Linked DNA regions of uncultured Dysgonomonas sp.. The protein of the gene in region 2 interacts with the protein of the main gene of each other region in a pairwise test. Links are inferred from orthologs where the notes say so. Each region holds a gene or a part of one and is shown on either strand. Other genes may lie near its edges.

The links.
Region 1: the proteins of ftsZ (region 2) and QZL88_RS00625 interact in binary tests that used the Escherichia coli proteins (3 or more experiments, as listed by UniProt). The link is inferred for uncultured Dysgonomonas sp. from one-to-one orthologs.
Region 3: the proteins of ftsZ (region 2) and rlmN interact in binary tests that used the Escherichia coli proteins (3 or more experiments, as listed by UniProt). The link is inferred for uncultured Dysgonomonas sp. from one-to-one orthologs.

The regions. Positions count from the first base shown.
Region 1 is NZ_LT599032.1:145,314-149,751, forward strand. Bases 912-3,728 are described here. They hold QZL88_RS00625 (rod shape-determining protein), read left to right. Parts: upstream 912-1,715; coding sequence 1,716-2,741; downstream 2,742-3,728. Other genes in these bases: purH (bifunctional phosphoribosylaminoimidazolecarboxamide formyltransferase/IMP cyclohydrolase), read left to right, coding at 912-1,675; mreC (rod shape-determining protein MreC), read left to right, coding at 2,797-3,660; mreD (rod shape-determining protein MreD), read left to right, coding at 3,680-3,728. In the rest of the region: QZL88_RS00615 (cation diffusion facilitator family transporter), read left to right, coding at 1-2; more of purH, read left to right, coding at 152-911; more of mreD, read left to right, coding at 3,729-4,174; mrdA (penicillin-binding protein 2), read left to right, coding at 4,156-4,438. UniProt on the Escherichia coli protein: Forms membrane-associated dynamic filaments that are essential for cell shape determination. Acts by regulating cell wall synthesis and cell elongation, and thus cell shape.
Region 2 is NZ_LT599032.1:2,268,237-2,272,727, forward strand. The notes cover bases 1,186-4,055. They hold ftsZ (cell division protein FtsZ), read left to right. Parts: upstream 1,186-1,909; coding sequence 1,910-3,202; downstream 3,203-4,055. Other genes in these bases: ftsA (cell division protein FtsA), read left to right, coding at 1,186-1,843; QZL88_RS09415 (GatB/YqeY domain-containing protein), read left to right, coding at 3,269-3,721; QZL88_RS09420 (DUF5034 domain-containing protein), read left to right, coding at 3,864-4,055. In the rest of the region: QZL88_RS09400 (hypothetical protein), read left to right, coding at 1-453; more of ftsA, read left to right, coding at 512-1,185; more of QZL88_RS09420, read left to right, coding at 4,056-4,352; QZL88_RS09425 (hypothetical protein), read left to right, coding at 4,355-4,491. UniProt on the Escherichia coli protein: Essential cell division protein that forms a contractile ring structure (Z ring) at the future cell division site. The regulation of the ring assembly controls the timing and the location of cell division.
Region 3 is NZ_LT599032.1:1,886,723-1,891,271, reverse strand. The notes cover bases 1,596-4,523. They hold rlmN (23S rRNA (adenine(2503)-C(2))-methyltransferase RlmN), read right to left. Parts: upstream 3,613-4,523; coding sequence 2,578-3,612; downstream 1,596-2,577. Other genes in these bases: QZL88_RS08020 (glucose-6-phosphate isomerase), read right to left, coding at 3,810-4,523; QZL88_RS08030 (hypothetical protein), read right to left, coding at 1,923-2,588; pdxA (4-hydroxythreonine-4-phosphate dehydrogenase PdxA), read right to left, coding at 1,596-1,914. Outside these bases: QZL88_RS08045 (hypothetical protein), read right to left, coding at 1-74; QZL88_RS08040 (sugar phosphate nucleotidyltransferase), read right to left, coding at 61-771; more of pdxA, read right to left, coding at 832-1,595; more of QZL88_RS08020, read right to left, coding at 4,524-4,549.

The DNA.
Region 1 (4,438 bases), 2.1 Mb from region 2 along the record:
GAGTATCCATTTCCAGATAAGAATACAAATCACATTTATTGTCCTTTTTTCCGAACAGATATATTCCTGAAAAATTATATCAAAAACGGCCTGTAATAACAATAGTTTTTATAACTTTGTTCCCCTAAAAAAGTCGGATAATTAACACATCATGTCTTCAGAGAAAAAAATTAAAACAGCGTTAGTTTCAGTTTATCATAAAGATGGATTGGATGAGATCTTAAAGAAATTAGATAGTTTAGGTGTTCGTTTCATTTCTACAGGCGGAACGAAGAGTTTCATTGAATCGTTAGGCTTACCATGCGATGCGGTGGAAGATGTAACGGGTTATACTTCTATTTTGGGTGGACGGGTAAAAACATTACATCCGAAGATATTTGGTGGTATCCTCTGTCGCAGGGAACTACCTGAAGATATGAAACAAGTGAAAGCATACGATATACAAGAAATTGATCTGGTTATCGTAGATCTGTATCCTTTCGAAGATACAGTCGCTTCAGGTGCCAGTGAACAAGATATTATAGAAAAAATAGATATAGGTGGGATCTCCCTCATTCGTGCTGCGGCAAAAAATTTCAAAGATGTAATTATCGTTGCTTCAAAACAACAATATCAACCGTTGATGAGCCTGCTTGAAGAGAAGGCTGGGAAATCGGATATTACAGATCGAAAATTCTTTGCTAAAGAAGCCTTTTCGGTATCTTCTTCTTATGATACTGCCATATTCAATTATATGGACAATAATGAAGGAACTACGTTCCGTTATGCAGAAGATAACGCCATGCATCTTCGTTATGGAGAAAATCCACATCAGAAGGGTACATTCTATGGAGACTTCAATGCTATGTTCGATCAATTACATGGCCGGGAAATATCATACAACAATTTGTTGGATATAGAATCTGCTATAAGCCTTATCAGCGAATTCGACGAAACAACGGTCGCAATATTGAAGCATAACAATGCCTGTGGTATAGCGTCACGTCCTACCGTAGTAGAAGCATGGAAAGATGCTTTGGCCGGAGATCCGGTTTCAGCTTTCGGTGGTATCATCGTCAGTAACCGGAAAATAGATAAAACAGCAGCAGAGGAAATCAATAATATCTTCTTTGAAATAGTAATTGCACCCGAATATGATAAGGATGCACTTGAAATTTTGGAACAAAAGAAAAATCGCATTATCTTAGTGCAGAAACAAGGATTGACCGGAAATAAACAATTCCGTTCGCTCTTGAATGGTGTTTTAGTACAAGATAAAGATTTAAGTATACAAACAGCAGACGATTTAAAGTTAGTAACAAACAGACCTCTGCAAGGTACAGAACTTGAAGACTTGCTGTTTGCCAACAAATTAGTGAAGCATACTAAATCGAATGCCATCATTTTGGTTAAAAATAAACAACTGTGTGCCGGAGGTACCGGACAGACTTCGCGTGTGGATGCATTGAAACAAGCGATAGAGAAGGCCAATTCTTTTGGCTTTAATCTCGATGGTTCTGTTATGGCATCCGATGCATTCTTTCCGTTTCCCGACTGTGTGGAAATAGCAGGCAATGTAGGCATCACAGCTGTAGTACAACCGGGAGGATCGGTGAAAGATAATTTATCGGTTGAATATTGTAACGAACACAATATTTCGATGGTAATGACTGGTATACGTCACTTTAAACATTAATAATTAACTGGTTAGTAAGCAAATATAAACAAGCTCAAATATGGGATTATTCTCTTTCACGCAAGAAATAGCGATGGATCTTGGCACGGCCAATACTATCATAATACATAATGGCAGAATTGTTGTAGACCAGCCCTCAGTAATAGCACTGGAACGCAAAACAGGGAAAGTTATTGCTGTAGGGGAACAGGCCAGACAGATGCACGGTAAAACCCATGAAGACATCCGTACTGTAAGACCATTGAAAGATGGTGTAATTGCAGATTTTACGGCTGCCGAACAGATGATTCGCGGATTGATAAAGATGTTCAACAATAAGAGTCGTCTTTTCTCTCCGTCGTTACGCATTGTTATTTGTATCCCTTCGGGAAGTACCGAAGTGGAGACCCGCGCTATCCGCGACTCTGCAGAACATGCAGGAGGACGCGATGTGTATATGATATACGAACCAATGGCTGCGGCTCTGGGTATCGGTATCGATGTAGAAGCGCCGGAAGGAAACATGATCGTAGATATAGGCGGTGGTACAACAGAAATCGCTGTCATTTCCTTAGGTGGTATCGTATCTAATAAATCGATAAAAATTGCAGGCGACGACCTTACTGAAGATATTCAGGAATATATGGGACGCCAACACAATATCAAAGTAGGGGAGCGTACAGCAGAAAATATAAAGATAGCTGTTGGTGCAGCTTTAACAGAGCTACCGGATGAGGAAGTTCCGGAAGATTTCATCGTACACGGACCAAACAGAATGACATCATTGCCGATGGATATTCCTGTATCATATCAAGAAATGGCTCATTGTCTCGATAAATCTTTATCCAAAATGGATTCAGCTATTCTGAGTGCTTTGGAACAAACACCTCCCGAATTATATGCTGATATTGTTCGCAATGGTATTTATCTGACAGGAGGAGGCGCTTTACTAAGAGGTCTCAGCAAGCGTTTTTCAGACAGAATAGGCATACAGTTCTACGTTGCCGAAGATCCGCTTCACGCAGTGGCTAAAGGAACAGGAATTGCCCTGAAAAATATTGAGAAATTCAATTTCTTGATGCGGTAAGGTATTCAGGATTATTTCTTATACCTAACTGATTTATAATAGATAAGAACAGATTATGCGCAACCTGATAAACTTTTTATTAAAGAATAGTTCCTGGTTTGTTTTCATTTTACTTGAAATAATCTGTTTCTATTTCGTTTTTAGCGGAAATTCGTACCAGAAAAGTGTATACTTAAACTCTTCCAATGAAATAACGGGAAGAGTTTATGCTATATCAGGAAGTATCTCTTCCTATTTTGGATTAAGAACAGAAAACCAGCAGCTTCTACAAAAAAGTGCTGAACTACAAGCTGAAATAAACGAACTGAAAGATTATATATTCACAATAGAAGCCGATTCGTTGAAAACAGAAGCTTTCCTTCGCGATTCGTTAGGACGAAGAGTTGAGCCGCATTTCGTTATTGCCCGGGTAGAAAAAAACAGTATCTCTCTTGTGGATAACTATATGATTATCAACAAAGGTAAGAATAATGGTGTACGCGCCGATATGGGTGTTGTTTCTCAACAGGGAATAGTCGGTGTTGTTATTGATGCCAGTGCCAATTATGGTATAGTGCAGCCGGTATTGAATCCACATAGTCGATTCAGTTGTAAGATATTGAATTCGAATGCTGCAGGCATACTTATCTGGGAAGGAGGAGACCCTCGTTATGCAATGCTTACCGAATATCCCAAATATGAGGATGTACAGATAGGTGATACGATTGTAACAACCGGCTTTTCAGACTTCTTTCCCGAAGGAATAATGGTAGGCACAATAGAAGAATACAAGAGTGAGACAGATGATAATTTCAACAGTTTGAAAGTGAAGTTATCTACAGATTTTGGCTCCCTCAAAAATGTTCTTCTCATTAATAATACCAATGAGGAAATAAAAGAACTGGAGAATAAGATTAAAACCAAGAATGTTAAAAAGTAGTGTCCTAAAATATGCTTTGATGTTTGTACTGCTTGTATTATTACAGGTATTGGTACTTAACAGGATTTCTTTTCTAAGTTATGCTGTACCTTTTGCATATATCTACTTTATACTAAAGTTGCCGGTCGGATTCAATAGAAATTTATCCACGTTATTGGGATTTATGCTTGGCTTCATTATTGATATCTTTTGTAATACGCCGGGTATAAATGCTGCAGCTACTACGCTTATTGGTTTCCTCTGTCGCCCTGTACAAGGATTATTCTTTATGATAGACGATTATGATGAACAAACACCCGGACTGAGACTATTAGGGGCCGCATATATGAAATTTGCATTCTTTTTGACCCTTATACACCATGTAGTATTGATCTCAATAGAGTCATTCTCATATTTCAATATAAAACTTGTCTTAATAAGGATACTACTATCTACAGTACTCACAACTATCCTTATTTTTGCATTTGAAGGATTTTCGTTAAAGCAAAAGAGTTCATGGCAAAAATCAACTTAGACCTCACTAAACGAAAATATGTTTTAGGCGGAATAGCCTGCAGCATAGTACTTATATATATAGTTCAATTATTCAATCTGCAGATAGTCAAGAGTGAATACAAAAGTTCTGCCGATGGAAATGCATTCTTTAATAGAACACTATACCCCTCGCGCGGAAAAATATCGGACAGGAACGATAAACTTCTTGTTTTTAACCAGCCTACATACGATCTTGTATACATTCCCCGCGAAGTACAGCCTTTTGATACACTCGATTTATGTA
Region 2 (4,491 bases):
TTTGTTACCAATAATGGAGCTATCAAAGCGTCTATAGAAGAACGTAAACCCGTACTGAGGGTTATGTCCGGCACAGGAGAAAATTACTATATCGACAATGAAGGACGTAAGATGCCTCTGTCGAGACGTTTCACCGCATACCTTCCCATTGCCACCGGAGCAATAAAAGAAGACTTTGCAAAGACCGACTTATACAAATTTGCACTATTTTTGCATAATGATAAGTTCTGGAACGCACAAATTGAGCAAATTGTGGTCCTACCTAATCAGGATATAAAATTAATACCCCGTGTGGGTGATCACCAGATTATTTTGGGAAACCTATATGGATATAAAGAAAGGCTGGATAAACTCTTGGCTTTTTATGAAAACGGACTTAACGAAACGGGATGGAACAAGTATTCCGTTATTAATTTGAAGTTTGACAAACAAGTTGTCTGTACAAAACGTTAAATGAAGAATAGATATTTTGCCGGTTTTATCCAAACCGGTTTATAAAGATAGGAATTATATGGAGCAATCAGGATTTATAGTAGGCATCGACTTAGGTACATCCAAGATAATTGGAGTAGTAGGTCGTAAGAACGAGCAGGGAGTGATTTCCATTCTTGCATCGGAAAGTATTCCTTCCGATTCGTGTGTAAAATACGGTGTAATATACAATATAGACGAAGCGGCAGGTAAGATTAAGAAACTTATCAACTTGCTCGAGAACAAAACAGGAAAGAAAATAGGGAAAGCGTATGTATCGGTTGCCGGAAAATCACTTCGGGCAATAGAGCATAAAGAAACCAAATTATTGGATGGAACAACGCCTATCACTTTTGCTTTGTTGGATAATCTGGAACAACAGGCGAAGCTAAATAAACCTGAGTTTTTTACTAACTACAGTGTTCTTGCTCCCGAATACTATCTGGACGGAAACTATGAAGAAGACCCTATAGATAAAATAGGCTCTACTCTCGACGGTCATTACCGTCTGGTTATAGGCCGCCCGAATATAAAGACCAATCTGGCAAAAAGTATAACCGAGAAAGCCCAGATAGAAATTGCAGGCTACATAGTAGGACCTGTTGCTGCCGGAGCGCTGGTACTTGACGAACACGACAGGCAGGCGGGATGCGCCCTAGTCGATTTTGGGGCAAGTACTACAACTCTTTCCATATACAAAGGCGGTTTGTTGCGGTTCATGTCAGTCATACCATTTGGCGGGCGTACTATAACGAAAGACGTACAGGAGCTTGGCTTCGTTTTCGAATCTGCAGAGACTTACAAAATCCGTTACGGAAAATTAGGAAAAGAGAAGAATAAGGCAGCTGCAGACGTTTCTCCCGATGTAGATTTAAGAGAACTGAACAAAGTGATACAACTCCGTCAGGATGAAATTATACTGAATGTTATCAATCAGATAAAACTATCAGGATATGCAGATGAACTGGATGCAGGTATTATCATGATAGGTGGAGCGTCTCAGATGAACGGCCTGGTCGATTACCTTGCCGAAAAATCACAACTTCCGGTAAAACGTGCAGTAGCAAAACGCGTATACATAAACAATGCAGCCGAATTGCTTCAGAATCCTTTATATACACAGGCATTGAGTCTGTTGCTTTTTGCAAATGAAAATTGCGAGAAGAAAGAAGTTGTGATGCCTAAGGTAGAACCTGTAATTGCTCCCACTCCGACCCTTACCCCTCCTGTTGAAGAGGAAGAAGAACCGGAGGAAGATACAAAGAAAAATAAAAAGCACAAGAAGCAAAAAGACGGCAAACAAACAACTTTGTTTGGCTTTTTTGAAAAAATACAGAACTTCGGAGGAACAATGTTCAACGACGAAGAGTAAATGCAGTAATAAGTAAAATAAATATAAGCTAACAGCTATCAGCTAAAAATAAACAACCTCTAAAATATGGATGAAAAAATACTTGATTTCCAGTTTCCAAAGAAAACCCAAACTATAATAAAAGTAATTGGTGTAGGAGGTGGCGGTGGTAACGCCGTGAATCATATGTACAACGAAGGAATACACGATGTATCGTTTGCATTGTGTAACACAGATAATCAGGCTCTTTGCGAATCTCCTGTAGAAACCCGTGTCCAGCTGGGACGGAAAACAACGGAAGGCCTTGGAGCGGGCAACCGTCCGGAAGTAGCCAAAGCTGCGGCGGAAGAAAGTCGCGACGATCTGGAAAGACTGCTTAACGACGGTACCAGAATGGCCTTCATCACTGCCGGTATGGGAGGTGGCACAGGTACAGGTGCAGCACCTGTAGTAGCACGTATTGCCAAAGATATGGGAATCCTTACAGTAGGAATTGTGACTATTCCGTTTGTTTTCGAAGGCCGTAAAAAGATAATACAGGCTCTTCGCGGCGTTGAAGATATAGCGAAGAATGTAGACGCATTGCTCGTTATCAACAATGAGCGACTGATAGATATATATGCGGACCTTACTATTCCGAATGCCTTTGCAAAAGCGGATGATACATTGACTATCGCGGCAAAAGGCATCGCTGAAATAATCACCGTACACGGTCATATCAATCTTGACTTTGCCGATGTGAAAACAATACTCAAAGATGGCGGGGTTGCCATCATGAGTAGCGGATACGGTGAAGGTGAAAGCCGTGTGGAAGATGCGATTGTAAACGCGCTACACTCTCCGTTGTTGAATAACAATGATGTATTTGATGCCAAGAAAATATTATTCAATATATATTCAAGCGACGAGAATCCTCTTATTGTAGAAGAGATGGAAGCTGTAGCTAATTTTATGAAACGCTTCGGCCCAGAAATCGAAGTAATCTGGGGTACAGCTACCGATAAGAAACTGGGAGAAAAAGTGAAGATAACTCTCCTTGCTACAGGATTTGGTATGTCCAGCATTCCGGGTATAGATGAGCATTACCGCGAAATGACAGAAGAGGAGGAGATGCTCGAAGAAGAACGTATAAGGACAGAGGAAGAAGAAAAACGCCGCATTAACGAGATGATAGAAAAGCACTACGGAAAAGACGGTGTGCAGACAATGGCGGTAAGAACATCTTTCTTTACCCCAAAGCCGATTATCTTATCTACGGAAGAACTGGATAATGACCGCATTGTGGATGCGCTGGAAAATACTCCTGTATTTAAGCGTGACGATAAATTTAATCCGGGAGAATATAAGCCCGAAGCAAAGAAACCGGGGGAACTATTCTGATTCGATAGTGTTACATTTGACCCTTTCTGTTACTTAATAAAACAATATAATAAAAAACATATAACCATGAACTTATTCGATCAAGTTAGTGAAGGAATAAAAGATGCAATGCGTGCGAAAGATAAAGTAAGACTGGAAGCATTGCGTGGTGTCAAAAAAGAATTCATAGAGGCCAAAACTGCAAAAGGGGCTAATGATGAACTTTCCGACGAAGCGGCTATCCAGATACTTCAGAAGATGGCTAAGCAACGTCGCGACAGTGCTGCTATCTATACCACACAGAACCGTGCAGACCTTGCCGAAAACGAACTGGCAGAACTGGCAGTTATAGAAGCATTTCTCCCTAAACAATTATCGCAGGACGAACTGGATACTAAAATCGGTGAAATCATCGCTCAGGTTGGAGCAACTTCACCTGCCGATATGGGCAAAGTAATGGGTGTAGCTACAAAGGCATTAGCAGGAGTTGCAGCAGGTAAAGCTATTTCCGAGACGGTTAAGAAGCTATTGAGCAAATAAAATAGATGGGGATAATCTATACAATATAAGAGCAGGGTGTAATAAACATCCTGCTTTTTCGTTTTTATATTGCGTTTTAAATCTGTAAAATCAGAATATTTATATTATACTTGTATAGCCTAATCTAAAAAATGTACTGACTATGAAATTGAAAATTTCCCTGTATTTATTAATTTCTTTCCTATTCCTTTTGAATACAGCGATGAGCTGTGATGAAAAAGAGGGTGGAGAGCCTAAAGCCGTAACCATAAAGGCTATAGAACTTTATAATATCAACAATGAAGGTCAGGGGCCAGTTATTTCTGATGAACCTATAAAAAAAGAAGCCTACATGATCGGTATCCGCTATTTGATTGAAGAGAATGAAGAAACAACAGGACTTTACTATAGAGTAAGCGATAATATCAAGTCGGAACAAATAGTATCTAATGTGGATATAGGAGAAGAATATCCTGCCGGGAGTGATATATCCGGTTTGTTTACAAAGACTTCATATACTTCAATACTGCTGGACAACGCTTTTGTTTTAAAGAAATCAATCCCTGCCGGAACTTATTCTTTTAAAGTGATTTTAACGACTAAGGAAGACAAAGTGATGGAGGCCAGTACCAATCTGATAGAATTATATTAATAATGAAGAAGATGTTATTTTTCATCATGGGTCTGATTGTGTTTTCGAGTAGCCATGCGCAGGAAAAGAAATTTTGGTTGGATTTTGAGGTAGAACAAACCTTCGGATTGAATCAGTGGTTCGACAATGAGGATATAAA
Region 3 (4,549 bases), 380 kb from region 2 along the record:
ATACCATCATTACCAATATGGTTGGGAGAAAATTTAGTATTCCTTTTGACTCCTGCTATTCTAATTTTTGACATCTTTATTTTTTACAAATTGCTCCGCCTTCTTAATATCTTCTGCATGGTCTACATCAACAATCTTAACAAAAGGAAATGCTTTCAGATTCAGGTTATCAGTTACCAGCTGTCGTTGGAAATTGCGCATCCGTGACTGCCCTGCTTCGAGGCAGGATTCTAATGTATCTATTGCTTTTGGGGTGAGTCCGTAAATTCCACCCGATATATACTTACAATTATCCGAATTATCAAGAAATCCCTTTATATTCATTTTACTGTCAACGTCCACATATAATGGCTTTTCGTCGTCTATATAGTCTGTTACGGCCATCATTCCGTCATTATCTTCATCTGAGGCAAAAGCCTGTATGAAGTTGCCGAATTCATCTTCTTTGAATATGGTATCGACTGTTGTCAGACAGAATTTTCCATCCCGTAGGAAATTTCTCAGTTCAAAAAAACTATGCATCGAACTGGGGGTAGATTTCACCACAACGTTAAACGGTACATCAAGCTTTAATTTGGATATATAATCCTGAACCTGTATCATTTCCTCGTTAATAATAATACTTATCGAAGAAGCATCATTCTTGAGGAAAATATCAATCAAACGGCGAATCATTTCCTTGCCATCCAGCTTTACCAAAGGCTTCGGCAAAGTAACACCTTCTTGAGCCAGTCTGGAGCCTTCTCCTGCTGCTATTATAGCATAATTCATAAATATTAATATTTTTTGACTAAAGTCAATCAAAAAGGTTTAATCTGAAAGTGAAAAAAATTATTCTTCAGTAGTCAAATCAAGTACTTCGTTATCGCCGCCTCTTTCTACATAGAGTTTCTTCAAAGGGTTGGCATGTGCTTTATCAAATTCTATCCTGTTTCCGAAAGTGTCTATCGCCATATAGACGGCCTGGCGGAAAGACTCTTCCGATGCTTCATTCTTTCCGGCTATACCATAGGCTGTTCCGTGAGCCGGAGATGTGCGGATAATAGGTAATCCGGCTGTAAAGTTAACGCCGTCTTCCATGGCCAGGGTCTTGAAAGGAGCTAAACCCTGATCGTGATACATTGCCAGTATACCGTCGAATTTGGCGAATTCACCTGCCCCAAAAAAACCATCGGCAGGATAAGGCCCAAAACAAAGTACCTTCTTGTCCTGTAATTCCTTTATGGCAGGAGTGATGATATCATTCTCTTCTGTTCCCAGTAAGCCGTTTTCTCCTGCGTGCGGATTAAGGGATAGTACTGCGATACGCGGCCTCCCAATTCTGAAGTCGCGTTTCAGGCTGGCTTCGAAGCGGATAGCAGCGTCCATTATTTTTTCCTTTGTCAATGATTTCGGTACATCAGCCAACGGGATATGCCCTGTTACAAGAGCTATACGGAGCGAATCCTTGATAAGGATCATCAGGCTTTTATCTCCGTCTTTACCGAACCGTTCTTCAAGATATTCCGTATGCCCGGGGAAATGGAAATCTTCACGCTGAATATTATGTTTGTTGATAGGGGCGGTCACCAGGACGTCGATCAGTCCGCTTTTAAGGTCAGCAACTGCCTTTTCAAGCGATTTATATGCTGCTTCTCCTGCTATTGCGGTCGATTGCCCTATTTCGATTTTAGTATCTTCATTAATACAGTTGATGATATTCACTTTGTTTACCACTGCATCTTTTGCACTATTTATCTGATTGAAAGATACAGGTTGTAATTCCATTGCTTTGCGATGAAAGGATGCTACTTTTGCCGAACCGTAAATGACAGGGATGCACATCTCTGCCATCCGGATATCTGCAAATGTTTTCAGAATAACTTCGTATCCTATCCCGTTTATATCACCTTGTGTTATACCTACTTTTATCATAGTTTGATTTAGTTTTTAGATTCTATAACCTGTAGCCATTGTCCGGCCAGGGTTTCGACAAAGTCAACAAAAGTCGGGGCTTTATCGTATTGATAAATTGTACATAACGGATGACCTTTGTGTGGTGTAATCTCGAATGGTGAATAGTCGTCATGTAAATAAACGAAAACTTCTTTTGTTTTATGATTATAGAAAGTCGTATTCCCATTCGTTTCGAGAGCAAAAGTCAGAAAGTCGGACGTATTCATCGGTTCTATACCCTGCAACTTACATTCATCAGCATAGTTTTGTTCCCATCCTCCGATACCGACCGTGGAATCTACCAGCGAGAATGTAAACTGATTGGCATCTATGAAACTCTCCGCCTCCATAGTATTATCTTCGAGCCAATATTCTACAATCCCTCCCATATTTTGGGATAGCAGAATGTGCTCGGGTATAATATTACGCCCCTGGGGCACACAATGTTCCAGTTTACAAAGCCAGCCGATAGTACTTCCGCCGTTGAGCGTCCATATATACTGCCGGAACCGCTGATTGCCGTTCAGCGTAAATTCTACTTTATATGCTTTATCCAATAACCGGGTCATTTTAGGAAAAAGAACGGCAAAGTCTTTCGGCAAAGTCATCTTCCCATCATGGATCCCGTTAAATATAACCTGATTATTCTTCATTCTTTTTACTTTTCATTGTCGACAACATGCCACACGCCGCAAATATATCTTCGCCGCGCGATGCGCGTATGGTCGAAGTAACACCTTTACTTGTCAGATAATCCCTGAATGCCTCCATCTTTTCCTTTGTCGATGTTTTCAGATCCACATTCGGTATCGCATGGAAACGTATAAGATTTACCCTGCATTCGATTCCCCTGAGCATCTGCGCCAGTTCTTTGGCATGAACGAGTGAATCGTTGAAATTATCAAACATTATATATTCAAAAGACAAGCGTCGTTGCTTTGTCCAGTCATATTCTTTTAATAAGTCCATCACCCCGGCTATAGGGAAAGCCTTTTCTGCCGGCATAATGGATAGCCTCTGATCTTTCTCCGGGCTATGGATGCTGATTGCCAGATGGGCATTGCTTTCATCCAGAAAACGTTTCAACTTGGGCGTAACGCCGGTTGTAGATACTGTTATTCTTTTCGGACTCCATGCCATGCCATAATCGGCGGTCATAATTTCGAGTGTCTTTTTCAATTGCTCATAATTGTCCAGAGGCTCACCCATTCCCATAAAGACAACATTCGTCAGATTTTCGGCTTCACGAACCGAATAAAGTTGATTCAATATTTCGTTGGCAGAAAGATTTCCGTTAAATCCCTGTTTTCCTGTCATGCAAAACAGGCAGTTCATCTTACATCCAACCTGTGAAGATACACAAAGCGTAGCCCTGTCGTCTTCGGGTATCATCACGGCTTCGATAAGTTTATCGTTTTCCGTTTTGAATAAATATTTAACAGTGCCATCTACAGATTGCTGAAATTCGAGCGGGATATATCTTCCCACATCGTATTTTTCCGACAACAAAGCCCTGTTTGCTACAGAGATATTTGTCATCTGCTCTATTGATGTTACTCTTTTCTTGTATACCCAATCTGCGATTTGCTTTGCAGCAAATCTGGGTAGACCGCACTCGCCGGCCACGCCATAGAAGTCATCCATGGTCATACCGAGTAAGTGTTTTTTTTCTATCATATTTTTAGTTGATAGCTGTTAGCGAATGAAGGTGTGTCGAAAGTAATTTTCACATTCTGTTTGTCATGTTGAACGGAGTGAAACATCTCGTGTCTGGATGGTCGAGATTCTTCATTGCATTCAGAATGACAAAGAGGGTAACAATTTGATAGTGCAATTTGCTTTTGACACACCCTTATTTACTAATGGCTTTTGTATTATAATCTTTTCTTAATAGCTTCGCTATCCTTTTCAAAACCCGGCTTGTCAAGGAGGGCGAACATATTTTTCTTATATGCTTCCACTCCCGGTTGGTCGAATGGATTCACTCCTAAGATATACCCGCTGATACCGCATGCTTTTTCGAAGAAGTATAGCAACTGTCCGATGCTGTATGCATCCAACTTAGGTAATTCCACTTTGATATTTGGTACACCTCCGTCAACGTGAGCTAATTGAGTGCCCAGTTCAGCCATTTTGTTTACGAAATCGATGCGTTTGCCTGCAAGGAAGTTCAGTCCGTCAAGATTTTCCTCATCAGTAGGCACTGTCAATGTTTCGTTCGGTTGAGCCACTGATATAACAGTTTCGAAGATAGAACGTTCACCTTCCTGTATCCATTGTCCCATAGAGTGAAGGTCGGCAGTAAAGTCAACAGCAGCATTGAAGATGCCTTTATTTTCCTTGCCTTCGCTCTCTCCGTAAAGTTGTTTCCACCATTCTGCGATGTAGTGCAACTTCGGGTTGAAGTTAGCGAGGATTTCTATTTTCTTGCCAGTCTTATATAGTTCGTTACGTGTAACGGCATATATTTCAGCAATGTTTTTTTCGAAAGGTACAGCCGGAGCGGTTTCTTTTTCCATATATGCAGCGCCTGCAACCAACTGACGAATATCGATTCCTGCTAATGCGATGGGAAGTAAGCCCACCGGAGTCAACACAGAATAGCGTCCTCCTA